Regions from separate parts of the Streptomyces sp. NBC_01525 genome, predicted to be linked through region 2. Evidence: riboswitches for the same ligand, from Rfam matches in the RefSeq annotation. Region 2 holds a riboswitch; the other holds the start of a gene.

Region 1 (7,221 bases), 4.4 Mb from region 2:
CCGTCCGACGCGATAGCGCTGGCGCTGCGCACCGGTACGCCGATCTTCGGCACCGATGGTGTGCTGGACGACGCGGGCATCGCCATTCCGGACGAGCAGGAGGACGAGGTGGAGAAGTTCCGCGAGTTCCTCGACCAGATCTCACCCGAGGACTTCGGCACCAACAGCCAGTGACAGCGGCCGGTGGCGGCGCTCTAGTGGGCGCCGCAAGGAACCGGCCATCAGCTGACGTTTTCGGCCAACCAGCTACGCCTTCCCCGTCTCGGGGTACGAGAAACCACTCGTGGGGTGATTATCACTCGGCGCGGCGAGCGCGGCGATCGTTGACGCACCCCGAGTGACTGCATACCGTCGATATGGCAGGTCCCGTCCGGGACGTGGAGGACGGAGGGCGGCGTGGCAATCACCGGTGACGGTACGGCGGAGGGGGCGTTGCCGCTCCCTTCGGGCATGGTGGCGGACCGTGCCCCGGTACAGGCCGCCGCGGTGTCGGCGGAGCGTGGAACGGCGGTCATCGGTTACCGAGGACCGACCGCGTGTGCGGCCGCGGGCATCACTTACCGGCAGCTCGACTACTGGGCGCGTACCGGCCTGGTGGAGCCGAGCGTCCGCCCGGCGTACGGCTCGGGGACCCAGCGGCTCTACAGCTTCCGGGACGTCGTCGTTCTGAAGATCGTCAAGCGGCTGCTGGACACGGGCGTGTCGCTCCAGAACATCCGCACCGCCGTGCAGCACCTGCGCTCCCGGGGCCTGGCCGATCTGACGCGGATGACGCTGATGAGCGACGGCGCGACGGTCTATGAATGCACCTCCCCGGATCAGGTGGTCGATCTCCTCCAGGGCGGTCAGGGCGTCTTCGGCATCGCCATCGGCGTGGTGTGGCGGGACGTGGAGAGCACGTTGTCCCAGCTGCACGGTGAGCGGGTGGACACGGGCGAGACCCTGGTCGGGCAGAACCCGCACGACGAGCTGGCCCGGCGGCGCAACCGCGCGGGCTGAGCCCCGGCCGCCTCCGGGCGGCCTTCGCCGGACGTTCCGGCCCTGCTCGGGGCCGATTGTCAGTGGTATGCGGCAGCATCGGTCGTGTGAGACGTGTGCCGACGATTCTGCATCTCGACATGGATGCGTTCTTCGCGGCCGCCGAGCAGGCGGCCAAGCCCAGCCTGCGCGGTAAGCCGGTGGTCGTGGGCGGGATTGGGCCGCGCGGCGTCGTCTCGACCGCGTCGTACGAGGCACGGGTCTTCGGGGTCCGGTCGGCGATGCCGACAGCTCAGGCACGCAGGCTGTGCCCCAACGCCGCCTATCTCAGTCCGCGCTTCTCCGTCTACCGGCAGGTCAGCGACAGCGTCATGGAGCTGCTGCACGGGCTGTCGCCGCTGGTCGAGCCGTTGAGTCTGGACGAGGCGTTCGTCGACCTGGAGGCGGGCGGCGTCGCGGCCGACTCCGCCGCCGCCCGCGCGGTCGGCGAGCAGCTGCGGCGCGACATCAGGGCTGTCACGGGGCTGACGGGCTCGGTGGGGCTGGCCGGGGCCAAGATGCTCGCCAAGATCGCATCGGAGGCGGCCAAGCCGGACGGTCTGCGGATCATCGAGCCGGGCACCGAGCGGGAGCTGCTGGGACCGATGACCGTCCGCACCCTGCCGGGTGTCGGACCGGCGACGGCCGAGGCACTGCGCCGGGCGGGGATCACGACCGTCGCGGAGACCGCCGAGGCGGGGGAGGCGGAGCTGGTGCGGCTGCTGGGGAGGGCGCACGGGGCGGGGCTGTACGCGATGGCGCTGGGCCGGGACGACCGGCCGGTCGTCGCCGAGCGGGACGCGAAGTCGGTGTCGGTGGAGGACACCTTCGAGGTCGACCTCACCGACCGCACCCGGGTGCGCAACGAGCTGGTGCGGCTGGCGGAGCGGTGCGTGCAGCGGCTGCGAGCCGCCGGTCGCTCCGGCCGCACGGTCGTGATCAAGGTACGGAACTACGACTTCTCGACCCTGACGCGGTCGGAGACGCTGCGCGGGCCCACCGATGACCCGGCGGTGGTGCGGGAGGCGGTGATCCGCCTGCTGGGCCTGGTGGACACCACGGGCGGGGTGCGGCTGCTGGGGGTGGGGGTGAGCGGGCTGGCCGACTTCACGCAGGAGGATCTGTTCGCCCAGCTGGCCACGGAGCGGGAGGCCGTCGAAGCGGCTCAGCTGGCCCTGGGGGCGGCCGCGGGGGACGAGGAGCGGGGCGGGGCGGAGCCGGAGGAGGCGCGGCCGCGGCGCTGGCATCCCGGGCTGGACGTCGTCCATGACGAGTACGGCGCCGGATGGGTGCAGGGCAGCGGGGTGGGGCGAGTGACGGTGCGCTTCGAGCAGCCGTGGTCGGCGCCGGGGCGGGTCCGGACCTTCGCCGTGGACGATCCGGCGCTACGGCCCGGGGAGCCGTTGCCGCTGGTGGGTGGCGCGCCGATGGCGGGTCCCGTAGGGGGTGAGGCAGCGCCGGTCATGGGCGGAGAGAGCGGGCCGAGCGGGATATCCGGTCGCCCGATATCCGGCGGTCCGGAGTCGGACGACCCGGAATCGGGCCCCCTGGAGTCGGGCCGGGCGGAGCCGGGTCACCAGGAGCCGGATTGCCCGGAGCCTGACCGGGCAGGGGCGTCACCCGATGGCGAGCCCGTACGTGGGGCGGCTTCCCCCGGCCCGTCGACGATCTCCTCCTCGGGAGGTGCCTGCCGCGGCTCGTAACCCATCGGCCGGGCGCAGAACGTCGGGCTGTGTATCTGGGACGGCCGTCAGCCGTCCGACCCCGCGACGTTGCCGAAGTTCTTGTCGGCAGGGGGACGGTCGACGTCCCCCGGGGAGGTGATGTCCAGCCGGTAGTGGTGGTAGAGCTGGAGTTCCTGCTCGGGGGAGAGGTGGCGGCCGACGCCGAAGTCGGGGGCGTCCTTGATCAGCTTGCGGTCGTAGGGGATGTGCAGGGCGTCGTCGACCAGGCGGCTCGGCTCCAGGGGGACGAAGGCATCGCGGCTGAAAAGACCGGTGCGCACTGCCGCCCATTCGGGTTCGCCGGTCGCGTCGTCGAGGTAGACCTCGTCCACGGTGCCGATCTTGGCGCCCTGGCGGTCGTATGCCTTGCGGCCGATCAGGCTCCGCGGGTCGATATCGGTTTGCACGGCCCCTCCAACTGGTCGCAACTGCCTTGTGACACCTACCAAACGGCACATTTCGTATGTCGGCCACTCGAAGGATCCCCCAGATGACGCGCTGGTAGGCTGGCAAATGGCCGCTGATCCCGTGCGGGAGAGTCCACGTCGTTCGCGGCGCGGACGCCGAAGGAGCAAATCCTCCCCGGAAACTCTCAGGCACACGTACCGCTCGGACGAGGTCACTCTGGAAAGCAGGGCGGGCCACGGACGACGCAGCGCCGGAACCCCTCCTCACCGACGGTGAAAGCCGGGCCGCAGCGGTGGGCCGGTGAAGCTCTCAGGTTGAGATGACAGAGGGGGAGGCCGTCCGGGCACCAGCGCCGTGTGCCCCTCGTAGGTCGTTGAGACCAGGAGGCCCCGCAGATGACCACCAATCGCATCCCCCTGACCGAGCTGGAGCGCGGTACGCCCTTCGCGCACCGGCACATCGGTCCGGATCATGAGGCGCAGGCGAAGATGCTCGCGCAGGTCGGATTCGGTTCGCTGGACGAGCTGACCGCGGCCGCCGTGCCCGATGTGATCAAGAGTGCCCAGGCGCTGGGGCTCCCGCAGGGCCGTTCGGAGGCGGACGTCCTCGCCGAGCTGCGCGCCCTCGCCCAGCGCAACCAGGTCCTGTCGTCCATGATCGGCCTCGGCTACCACGGCACGTTCACGCCGCCGGTGATCCTGCGCAACGTCATGGAGAACCCCGCCTGGTACACGGCGTACACCCCGTACCAGCCGGAGATTTCGCAGGGTCGGCTGGAGGCGCTGCTGAACTTCCAGACGATGGTCGCCGACCTCACCGGCCTGCCCACCTCGGGCGCGTCGCTCCTCGACGAGGGCACCGCGGCCGCCGAGGCCATGGCGCTCTCCCGGCGGGTCGGCAAGGTCAAGCAGGGCGTCTTCCTCGTCGACGCCGACTGCCTGCCGCAGACCATCGCCGTCATCAAGACGCGCGCCGAACCCACCGGCGTCGAGGTCGTCGTCGCCGACCTCGTTGACGGCATCCCGGCGGAGATCGCCGAGCGCGGCGTTTTCGGTGTGCTGCTGCAGTACCCCGGGGCGTCCGGCGCGGTCCGCGACCCCCGCGCGGTCATCGCGCAGGCTCAGGAGCTGGGCGCCGTCGTCACCGTCGCCGCCGACCTGCTGGCCCTGACCCTCCTCACCTCGCCGGGCGAGTTGGGCGCCGACATCGCGGTGGGCACCACCCAGCGCTTCGGCGTCCCGATGGGCTTCGGCGGCCCGCACGCCGGATTCATGGCCGTACGCGAGAAGTTCGCCCGGAGCCTGCCCGGCCGCCTGGTCGGTGTCTCGGTCGACGCCGACGGCGCCAAGGCGTACCGCCTCGCCCTGCAGACCCGTGAGCAGCACATCCGCCGTGAGAAGGCCACCAGCAACATCTGCACCGCGCAGGTGCTGCTCGCTGTCATGGCCGGAATGTATGCGGTCTACCACGGCCCGGACGGGCTGGCCGCCATCGCCTGCCGTACCCACCGCTACGCCACGGTCCTCGCCGAGGGCCTGAAGGCCGGTGGCGTGGAGCTGCTGCACGGCGCGTACTTCGACACCCTGACCGCCCGGGTACCGGGACGGGCCGTCGACGTCGTCGCCGCGGCCCGGGACGCCGGTGTCAACCTCCGCCAGGTCGACGCGGACCACGTCGGCATCGCCTGCGACGAGACCACCGGCCGGGCGCAGCTCGCCGCCGTCTGGCGCGCCTTCGGCGTCTCCGGCGATGTCGAGCAGCTGGACGCGGTGGCCGCCGATGCGCTGCCCGAGGGCCTGCTGCGCACCGACGGCTACCTCACCCACCCCGTCTTCCACCAGCACCGTTCCGAGACCGCGATGCTGCGCTACCTGCGCCGCCTGTCCGACAAGGACTACGCGCTCGACCGCGGCATGATCCCGCTCGGCTCCTGCACGATGAAGCTGAACGCGACGACGGAGATGGAGCCGGTCACCTGGCCGGAGTTCGGGCAGCTGCACCCCTTCGCCCCCGCCGAGCAGGCGCAGGGCTACCTCACGCTGATCCAGGAGCTGGAGGAGCGGCTGGCCGCCGTCACCGGCTACGACAAGGTCTCCCTCCAGCCGAACGCCGGATCCCAGGGCGAGCTGGCCGGTCTGCTGGCGGTGCGTGCGTACCACCGCGCCAACGGCGACGAGCAGCGCACCGTCTGCCTCATCCCGTCGTCGGCGCACGGCACCAACGCCGCGAGCGCCGTGATGGCCGGGATGAAGGTCGTCGTCGTCAAGACCGGCGAGGACGGCGAGGTCGACACCGAGGACCTGCACGCCAAGATCGACAAGCACCGCGACGAGCTGGCCGTCCTGATGGTCACGTACCCGTCGACGCACGGTGTGTTCGAGGAGCACATCAGCGAGATCTGCGCGGCGGTGCACGACGCGGGCGGCCAGGTCTACGTGGACGGCGCCAACCTCAACGCGCTGGTCGGCCTCGCCGAGCCCGGGAAGTTCGGTGGCGACGTCTCGCACCTGAACCTCCACAAGACCTTCTGCATCCCGCACGGCGGCGGTGGCCCCGGCGTCGGCCCGGTCGGCGTCCGCGCCCACCTCGCGCCGTACCTGCCCAACCACCCGCTGCAGCCCACCGCGGGCCCGGAGACCGGCGTCGGCCCGATCTCCGCCGCGCCCTGGGGTTCGGCCGGAATTCTGCCGATCTCCTGGGCGTACGTCCGCCTCATGGGTGGCGAGGGCCTCAAGCGCGCCACGCAGGTAGCGGTGCTCTCCGCGAATTACATCGCCAAGCGCCTGGAGCCGCACTTCCCGGTGCTCTACACCGGTCCCGGCGGGCTGGTCGCGCACGAGTGCATCATCGACGTCCGGCCGCTGACCAAGGCCACGGGCGTGAGCATCGACGACGTCGCCAAGCGCCTCATCGACTACGGCTTCCACGCCCCGACGATGTCGTTCCCGGTGGCCGGCACGCTGATGATCGAGCCGACCGAGAGCGAGGACCTCACCGAGCTGGACCGCTTCTGCGACACGATGATTGCCATCCGCGCGGAGATCGAGAAGGTCGGCACCGGCGAATGGGACAAGGACGACAACCCGCTGCGCAACGCCCCGCACACCGCGGGCGCGCTCCGCGGTGAGTGGTCGCACCCGTACACCCGCGAGGAGGCCGTCTTCCCGGCAGGTGTCGTGGCGGCGGAGAAGTACTGGCCGCCGGTCCGCCGCATCGACGGTGCCTTCGGCGACCGTAACCTCGTCTGTTCCTGCCCGCCGCTGACGGAGTACGACGGCTGACGTCCGCGCAGCGATGAGGGCCCTCGGCGATCGCGCCGGGGGCCCTTTGACGTGCGACGGGTCAGACGGTGGTGGCGACCCGGTTCGTGCCGTCCGGACGGTGCGGGGCGATGACCTGACCGTCCGGCAGAAGCTCACCGGTGTCCTCGAAGAGGAGGACGCCGTTGCACAACAGGCTCCAGCCCTGCTCCGGGTGGTGCGCCACGGGATGCGCGGCTTCCCGGTCGGTGGAGTCGGCTGACGGGCAGGGCGGCTGGTGCTGACACATGGGCGTTGTCTTTCGCTGCGGATGGGTGAACGTCGTCGTGCGGCTCGATGAGCGTGAAGTGGTCATGGCCGCTTCCCCCGTTTCCTTCGGTTGGACTCAGTGTTGCCCCGCGGACGGATTTCCGCAGGTATTTCGCAGCAGTGGTACGCACTCGATACGGACGTGTCACCCGTGCGGGCGGTTGCTCCCAAATGCGCACCGTGCCAGGGGGGTTGAGGGAGGGGCGGTGGACGGTTGCACGTGGGTCGCACAGCCGGGCGCCCCGCGGCCTCGGGGGCTCGCGGGGCGCTCGGCCGTGTGGTGCGTACGCCGTGTGGAGGGTGCCGGTCCGGCGGTCGGTGTCCGTCCGCCGGTCGTTTCCGGACGCGCTCAGGCGGTGGAGCCGAGGAGCGGCGGCGGGGCGAGCCGGTCGCTGAGCCGGGGCAGGAGGTCGGCCACCCGCTGCGGGAGGTGCGCGGCGATCCCGGGCGGCGCGGGGGCCAGCGGCACCAGGAGATCGCCCGCGGCCGGCAGTCCCGAGGTG
Region 2 (7,221 bases):
CAGTTCCGCGCGCACCGAGACGGTCTGGGCGAGCAGTCCGTCCTTCTTGAGGCGGCCGGCGAACATCCGGGCCGCGCGCATGGGGCCCACCGTGTGGGAGCTGGAGGGGCCGATGCCGATGGAGAAGAGGTCGAAGACGGAGATGGCCACGGTGGCGGACTCCCTTGTCTGCTCGTGAGGGGCGGTGCGGGCGGGGAGGGGGATCGGGGAGGTTGGTGCGGGTTTCGGGGCGTATCGGTGCCGGCTGACGAGCGTAACCCGGACACGGTGCGGGTCGCCGGACGCGGTCCTAAGGGCGGCCGTCGGCCCGGGGAACGGCGGGTGCCGGGGCGGTCGGGACTCCCCGCGCGGAGGGTCGTACGGAACGATCGAGGGACGGGCCCGACCGGCGTACGCGGCCGCCGTCCGCACCCGTTTCACGGCCTGTGCGCCGGATCGTTCTGCATCTTCGGGCAGGCAGACGGCGAGCCCGGGACCGGGGCCCCGGGCTCGTGGCCCGTACCGCCTCCGGGCGCCGGCGGTGCGGCGCCCGGAGGAAACGGCGCGCGGCGGTGCGCCGCGCGCCCCCTCTCAGAGAGTGGGGTAGAGCGGGTGCTTCGCGGTGAGGGCGGCGACCCGCGCCTTCAGCGACTCGGCGTCGTAGACCGGCTTCAGCGCCTCGGCGATGACGTCGGCGACCTCGCGGAAGTCGTCGGCGTCGAAACCGCGGGTGGCCAGCGCCGGGGTGCCGATCCGCAGACCCGAGGTGACCATCGGGGGCCGCGGGTCGTTCGGGACAGCGTTGCGGTTGACCGTGATGCCGACCTCGTGGAGGCGGTCCTCGGCCTGCTGGCCGTCCAGCTCGCTGTTGCGCAGGTCGACCAGGACGAGGTGGACGTCCGTGCCGCCGGACAGGACCGAGACGCCCGCCTCGGTGACGTCCGGCTGCACCAGGCGCTCGGCCAGGATGCGGGCGCCGTCCAGGGTGCGCTGCTGGCGCTCCTTGAACTCGGCGGACGCCGCGATCTTGAAGGAGACCGCCTTCGCCGCGATGACGTGCTCCAGCGGACCGCCCTGCTGGCCCGGGAAGACCGCGGAGTTGATCTTCTTGGCCAGCTCCTGGGTGGAGAGGATCACGCCGCCGCGCGGACCGCCCAGGGTCTTGTGGGTGGTGGTGGTGACGACGTGGGCGTACGGCACCGGGTTGGGGTGCAGGCCCGTGGCGACCAGACCGGCGAAGTGCGCCATGTCCACCATCAGGTACGCGCCGACCTCGTCCGCGATCCGGCGGAAGGCGGCGAAGTCCAGCTGACGCGGGTAGGCGGACCAGCCCGCGACGATCAGCTTCGGGCGGTGCTCACGGGCGAGGCGCTCGACCTCGTCCATGTCGACCAGGCTGGTCTTCTCGTCGACGTGGTAGGGCACCACGTTGTAGAGCTTGCCGGAGAAGTTGATCTTCATGCCGTGGGTGAGGTGACCACCGTGGGCGAGGTTCAGGCCCAGGATGGTGTCGCCCGGCTTGATCAGCGCGAACATCGCGGCGGCGTTGGCCTGCGCACCGGAGTGCGGCTGGACGTTGGCCGCCTCCGCGCCGAAGAGCTCCTTGATGCGGTCGATGGCGATCCGCTCGACCACATCGACGTGCTCGCAGCCGCCGTAGTAACGACGGCCGGGGTAGCCCTCGGCGTACTTGTTGGTGAGAACCGAGCCCTGCGCCTCCATGACGGCGACCGGAGCGAAGTTCTCCGAGGCGATCATTTCGAGGGTGGACTGCTGACGGTGCAGCTCGGCGTCGACGGCGGCGGCGACGTCGGGGTCGAGCTCGTGGAGGGAGCTGTCGAGAAGCGACATGGGTCTTCTCCTGGAGGGTCAGGGGGGCGCGGAGCGCTTCCGGTACGGGCGGCGGCCGAGTGGCGGACTCAGCCGGCGGTGAAGGCGGTGTATGCGTCCGCGGAGAGCAGGTCGCCCGGCTCCGCGGTGACCTTCACCTTGAACAGCCAGCCGCCCTCGAACGGGGCGGTGTTCACCAGCGAGGGGTCGTCGGTGACACCCTCGTTGACCTCGGTGATCTCGCCGTCGACCGGCGCGTAGAGATCGCTGACCGACTTGGTCGACTCCAGCTCACCGCAGGTCTCGCCTGCCGTGATCGTGGTGCCGACCGCCGGGAGCTCCACGTAGACGACATCGCCGAGCGCGTTCGCCGCGTGCTCGGTGATGCCGACCGTCGAGACGCCGCCCTCGGCGTCCGACAGCCACTCGTGCTCCTTGCTGTAGCGCAGGTGCTGGGGGTTGCTCATGGGTCGATTCTCCTGTACGCGAGGGTGTGGTGGTGAAAGGGGTCTTGCACAGTGAGACACACCGGTGGCGGCCGGGCCGCACCGGCCCGGCGCGGCGGCCCCACCCGGGGTGAGGTGTCCCGCTACGGGCTACGTCGCCCGCATGCGGATACGGGGCTACTTCTCCCGCTTGTAGAAGGGCAGCGCGACGACCTCGTACGGCTCGTGGCTGCCACGGATGTCGACCTTGACGCCTTCGGTGCCGGGGGCGGCGTGCGCGGCGTCGACGTACGCCATCGCGACCGGCTTGCCGAGGGTGGGCGACGGCGCCCCGGAGGTCACCTCGCCGATGACGGTGCCCGCGGCATCGACCACCGCGTAGCCCGCCCGCGGCACCCGGCGGCCCTCGGCGATCAGGCCGACGAGCGTGCGCGGCGGCTGCTCCTCGGCGCGCGCGGCGGCCGCCTCCAGCGCGGCGCGGCCGACGAAGGCGCCGCCGTTGGACGTCTTCTCGAACTTCACGACCCGGCCCAGACCCGCGTCGAACGGCGTGGTCGCCGTCGTCAGCTCATGGCCGTAGAGCGGCATGCCCGCCTCCAGGCGCAGCGTGTCGCGGCAGGACAGACCGCACGGCACCAGACCCACGTCCTTGCCCGCCGCCAGCAGCGCCTCCCAGAGCGCGGCCGCGTCCTCCGGCCGTACGAACAGCTCGAAGCCGTCCTCGCCGGTGTATCCCGTACGGGCGATGAGCGCGGGCACCCCGGCGACCGTGCCGGGCAGCCCGGCGTAGTACTTCAGCCCGTCCAGGTCGGCGTCGGTGACGGCCTTGAGGATGCCGGGGGACTCCGGGCCCTGCACGGCCAGGAGCGCGTAGGCGTTGCGGTCGTCGCGGATCGCGGCGTCGAAGCCGCCGGCCCGGGCGGTCAGCGCGTCCAGGACGGTCTGCGCGTTGGAGGCGTTGGCGACGACCAGGTACTCCTGCTCGCCCAGGCGGTAGACGATCAGGTCGTCGAGGATGCCGCCGTCCTCCTGGCAGATCATGGTGTAGCGGGCGCGGCCCGGCTTCACGGAGCCGATGTTGCCGACCAGCGCATGGTCGAGGAGGTCGGCCGCGCGCGGGCCGGTGACGGTGATCTCGCCCATGTGGGAGAGGTCGAAGAGACCGGCGCGGGTGCGGACGGCGACGTGCTCGTCACGCTCGCTGGCGTAGCGCAGAGGCATGTCCCAGCCGGCGAAGTCGGTCATGGTCGCGCCCAGCGCGCGGTGGACGGCGTCGAGCGCGGTGCGGCGGGGGGCATCGGTCATAGTGGGCTCCCGGACAGGATGAGAGGACATGTCTCCCCATCTGTCATCGGAACCTGAGAGGTTCACCGGAATCCCGCGAACGGGCCGGTTTGCACCTTGGGTGGAGCCGCTCCCGGACCGGGCCGCGGCTCGCTTTTCAGATCTGCCTCGCCCGCGCGGTATAGGGGCCTGAGAGATTCAAGGGAGGACTTGCTCCTTCGGCGCCCCGGCGTGCGGCCGGGGACTCTCCCGCGCGGATTCAAGCGGCCGGTATGGAGTTGACCGTGCACGGCGGAACACAGGAGTGCACGTGGCGCCGACATCATTGCATGGGAACGCCGCACGTAGGAGCCCCGGCCCGGAACCCACGGGACGGACCGGACGGAGCGCCTCCGCCCGGCCCCGCCCCAGCTCGCGTGGCCCCGTGCGCCCCGGATGCCATGGCACCGGAACGCCCCATGCCGTGAAGGGCATTACCTTTCCTTGACACTGTGCGGGGGATGGGGGCGGGCCGCCGCCCGGCCCCGCCGAACGGGGAGGGGCGATCACGGTGCAGAGCGAAGCCGCGCGCACGGCCACACCGGGGGGCGGGGGCGCCGCGCCGTCCGGGCTGGTGCCGGGCCCGCGCACGCCTTGGGGCCCGCGCACGCCTTGGGGGGCGCGGGCGGGGCGGAGGTCGGACGATGCCCCGGGCTCGGACGATGCCCCGGGCTCGGCGGGCGGCCCGGGCTCCGGCGATGCCCCGGCTCCGGGCGGCACCTCGGGCCCGGCTCCGGGCGGCACTTCGGGATCGGGCGGCGTCCCGGCCCCGGGCTGCGCCCCCGCCGCGTCCCCCTCCACCCCCGCCGTCACCGACCTCCGCGCCCGCCCCACCGCCACGCTCCCGCCCGAACTCCGCTTCCCCGCGGGTGCCGTGGTCGTCGTCTCCGGGCTGCCCGGCAGTGGCAAGAGCACCCTGATGCACCGCGTCGTACCGGCGGCCGACGACGGGGGCGCGCCCGTCCACCGCGTCGACTCCCAGGACGTGCGCGCGCGCTGGGAGCGCGGCCGGTTGCGCCGGGTGCCGTACGTCCTCTACCGGCCACTCGTCCGGGTGGCGCACTACCTCGGGCTGCGCCGGGTGCTGCGCTCGGGCCGGGGCGCGGTGGTGCACGACTGCGGCACACAGGCCTGGGTGCGCCGCTGGATCGCCCGCGCCGCGTGGCGCGGCGGGCGCCGCCCCCACCTGCTGTTGCTCGACGTCCCGCCCGAGGTGGCGCGGTGCGGCCAGCGCTCGCGCGGGCGCGGGGTGTCCGGCTACGCCTTTGCCCGGCACCGCGCGGCCGCCCGGCGGCTGATCGGGGACGCGGCGGCGGGCCGCCCGCCCCGGGGTTTCGCCTCGGCCGTCCTGCTGGACCGGGCCGCGGCGGACCGGCTGCGCGTGCTCCGCTTCGACGGGGGAGGGCCCGCGGCCCGGGCGGCGGACGCGGCGCCGCCGCCACTCGTCTAGGCTCGTCGGCCAGAGCGCGCGGTACGGAAGCGGATGGATGGACATGAACTTTCCCGAGCAGGGGATCGAGCAGGGAATACCGCAACTGGCGTGGCCCGCCAACGCACTCGAAGAGGTCCTCGGGGCCTCGGTCGGCCACCCCGGCGCGGGCGGCCGGATCGTGGAGGTGCTGGGCCGCAGCCGGGTGTGGGTGCCGCTGCCCAACGGCGGCGGTCCGGACGCCGCGGGCCCCGGTGGCCGGGGCCTGGATCTGCCCACCGTCCAGATCGACGACGCGGCGTACGTCCCGGTGTTCAGCTCCGAGCAGGAGTTCCTGCGGACCGTCGGCACGCACATGGCCTTCACCGTCGCCCCGGCGCAGGAGTTCGCCCGCGGGCTGCCGCCGCTGCTCGGTATCGCCGTCAACCCCGGCGGCACGGTCGGCACCACGCTGCCCGCGCCCGCGGTGGCCGAGCTGTGCCGGGAGGCGGTGCCCGGGATGCCTGCGCCCCTCGGCGGCCGGGTGCGGCTCTTCGAGCCGGACTGGCAGGAGGAGCCGGTGGACTTCCTCGCGGCCGCCGGGCTGGAGTTCTCCGGCGTTGGAATTGTCCGAACTGCCCGTCGCGCCCTGGCAAGTGTGGAGGGCGACACGCCCGCGCTCTTCGTCGGCGTGGAGATCGACGCCACCCTCGCCGACCCCTTCGACGACGCCACCCGCGAGGTGGCCCTCACGGCCCTGGGGCGCGCGCTCGGCGCGGTTCCGGTGGCCTGGCCCGTCCAGTTGGTGCTGCTGGACGTCGCCCAGGGCGATCCGGTCGCCGACTGGATGGGTGCGCGCGTACGGCCCTTCTACTCCCGGGACCACTCGTAAGCTGGACGGACGACGGGCGGACGTACCCCACACGGCCGCCGGAGAAGGGACGGACCACGTGAGCGCGGGTGCGCATCAGGGAGCGGCGGCAGGCCGGGTCGAGCAGATGCTGGGGCAGGTCACGCCCGGCCGCTACGACGCCTACGAAGCGCTGCTGCACGCGCTCGCCGCCGGTCAGGTCTGGATGCTGCTCTGGCACGGCCGCGCCGGGATGCCCGACGCGCAGTACGGGAACATGGAGGTCGACGGCCTGGGCTACGCGCCCTGCGTCACCTCCGCACCCGAGTTGGCCGCCTCCGGCTGGAACCGCGACCACGAGTTGGTCACCGGTGTCGAGATCGCCGCCGCCCTCTTCCCCGACCGGTGGGGCCTGTGGCTGAATCCGCACGCCCCCGGCGGCGGCGTCGGCATCCCCTGGCTGGATCTGCGCCGCATCGCCGGCGGCCTCGACCGGCTGCCCGCCGGACCGCTGCGCATCACCGAACCGGTCATCGACCTCCCGCAGTTCTACGCCCTCCTCGCACAGAACGCCCACCGCACGCCCGCCGTACGGTCGTTGCGCCGCGCCTGGGTGCAGCCCGCCCTCGGCGCGCCGTACCTCGCCCTCGGCCTGGACCTCTACGACGCGGGCCAACAGGGCGTGGACGCCGCCCGGTTGATGATCCAGCAGTCGATCGGCGCGGTCCCGGACGGGCTGCCCGTCTCGACCGTCGCGATGAACGACGAGTACGACCCGGTCGGCATGTGGATGCGGGCCTGCGCGCGCCCCTTCTTCGATCGTGAGGGCTATGGCACCCCGGTGCAGCCGCCCGCCCCCGGGTACGGCTACCCGCGCCCCTACTGACCCGGCGGCGCGCCCACCGGGCCGCCCCGGAGTTGCGCCGCCTCGGGCACGGCGCCCCCAATTGCCCTGTTTGCCCGTAAGTTGACGGGCGTTTTCCCGCCACGGAATTCTCCGCTCAGACGTCCATTCCGTCCGCATAGCGGAGACTTGTGGACCACATCACAGTTGCGCATCCATTCACCTTGGGGGCTGGTGAGTGATCGCGAATCGGATGAAGACTCCGGCAGCAGGGCATCGGCCCTGTGTACGAACACCATCCGGACACCTGCCAGGTGAACGCGCGACGTTTCGCGTGGCGAACGTTCCGTGCATCCGTACGAGGGCGTGCGGCGGCGATGGGGACCAGGCCGCGAGCGCGGCGGGGCGTGAGGCCGGCCACCGTCGGCCGAGAGGGGTCAAAGGCACTGTGACCGCACCGATCGAGACCACCGGCGCGGCTGCCCAGACGCAGCCGGAAGCGGTGCTGAAGGGCGTGGAGGGCAAGCGGATCGAAGGCCGC

Evidence for each region. Region 2 has a riboswitch for glycine ahead of gcvT (glycine cleavage system aminomethyltransferase GcvT). Riboswitches for the same ligand answer to the same signal wherever they lie in the genome.
Region 1: it holds a riboswitch for glycine, as region 2 does, so the genes downstream of both, gcvP (aminomethyl-transferring glycine dehydrogenase) here and gcvT (glycine cleavage system aminomethyltransferase GcvT) in region 2, are expected to answer to the same signal.

The regions. Positions count from the first base shown of each region.
Region 1 covers NZ_CP109397.1:582,940-590,160, reverse strand. The annotation lists gene OG422_RS02630 (bifunctional nuclease family protein) at 1-174, shown strand, start outside; gene OG422_RS02625 (MerR family transcriptional regulator) at 397-999, shown strand; gene OG422_RS02620 (DNA polymerase IV) at 1,086-2,720, shown strand; gene OG422_RS02615 (PRC-barrel domain-containing protein) at 2,768-3,148, opposite strand; glycine riboswitch at 3,263-3,359, shown strand; gene gcvP (aminomethyl-transferring glycine dehydrogenase) at 3,545-6,430, shown strand; gene OG422_RS02605 (DUF5999 family protein) at 6,492-6,698, opposite strand; gene OG422_RS02600 (hypothetical protein) at 7,068-7,221, opposite strand, start outside.
Region 2 covers NZ_CP109397.1:4,944,911-4,952,131, forward strand. The annotation lists gene OG422_RS22240 (L-serine ammonia-lyase) at 1-150, opposite strand, end outside; gene glyA (serine hydroxymethyltransferase) at 571-1,830, opposite strand; gene gcvH (glycine cleavage system protein GcvH) at 1,899-2,276, opposite strand; gene gcvT (glycine cleavage system aminomethyltransferase GcvT) at 2,433-3,560, opposite strand; glycine riboswitch at 3,707-3,801, opposite strand; partial or broken gene OG422_RS22260 (AAA family ATPase) at 4,294-5,028, shown strand; gene OG422_RS22265 (enhanced serine sensitivity protein SseB) at 5,072-5,878, shown strand; gene OG422_RS22270 (enhanced serine sensitivity protein SseB C-terminal domain-containing protein) at 5,937-6,722, shown strand; gene OG422_RS22275 (ABC transporter permease) at 7,129-7,221, shown strand, end outside.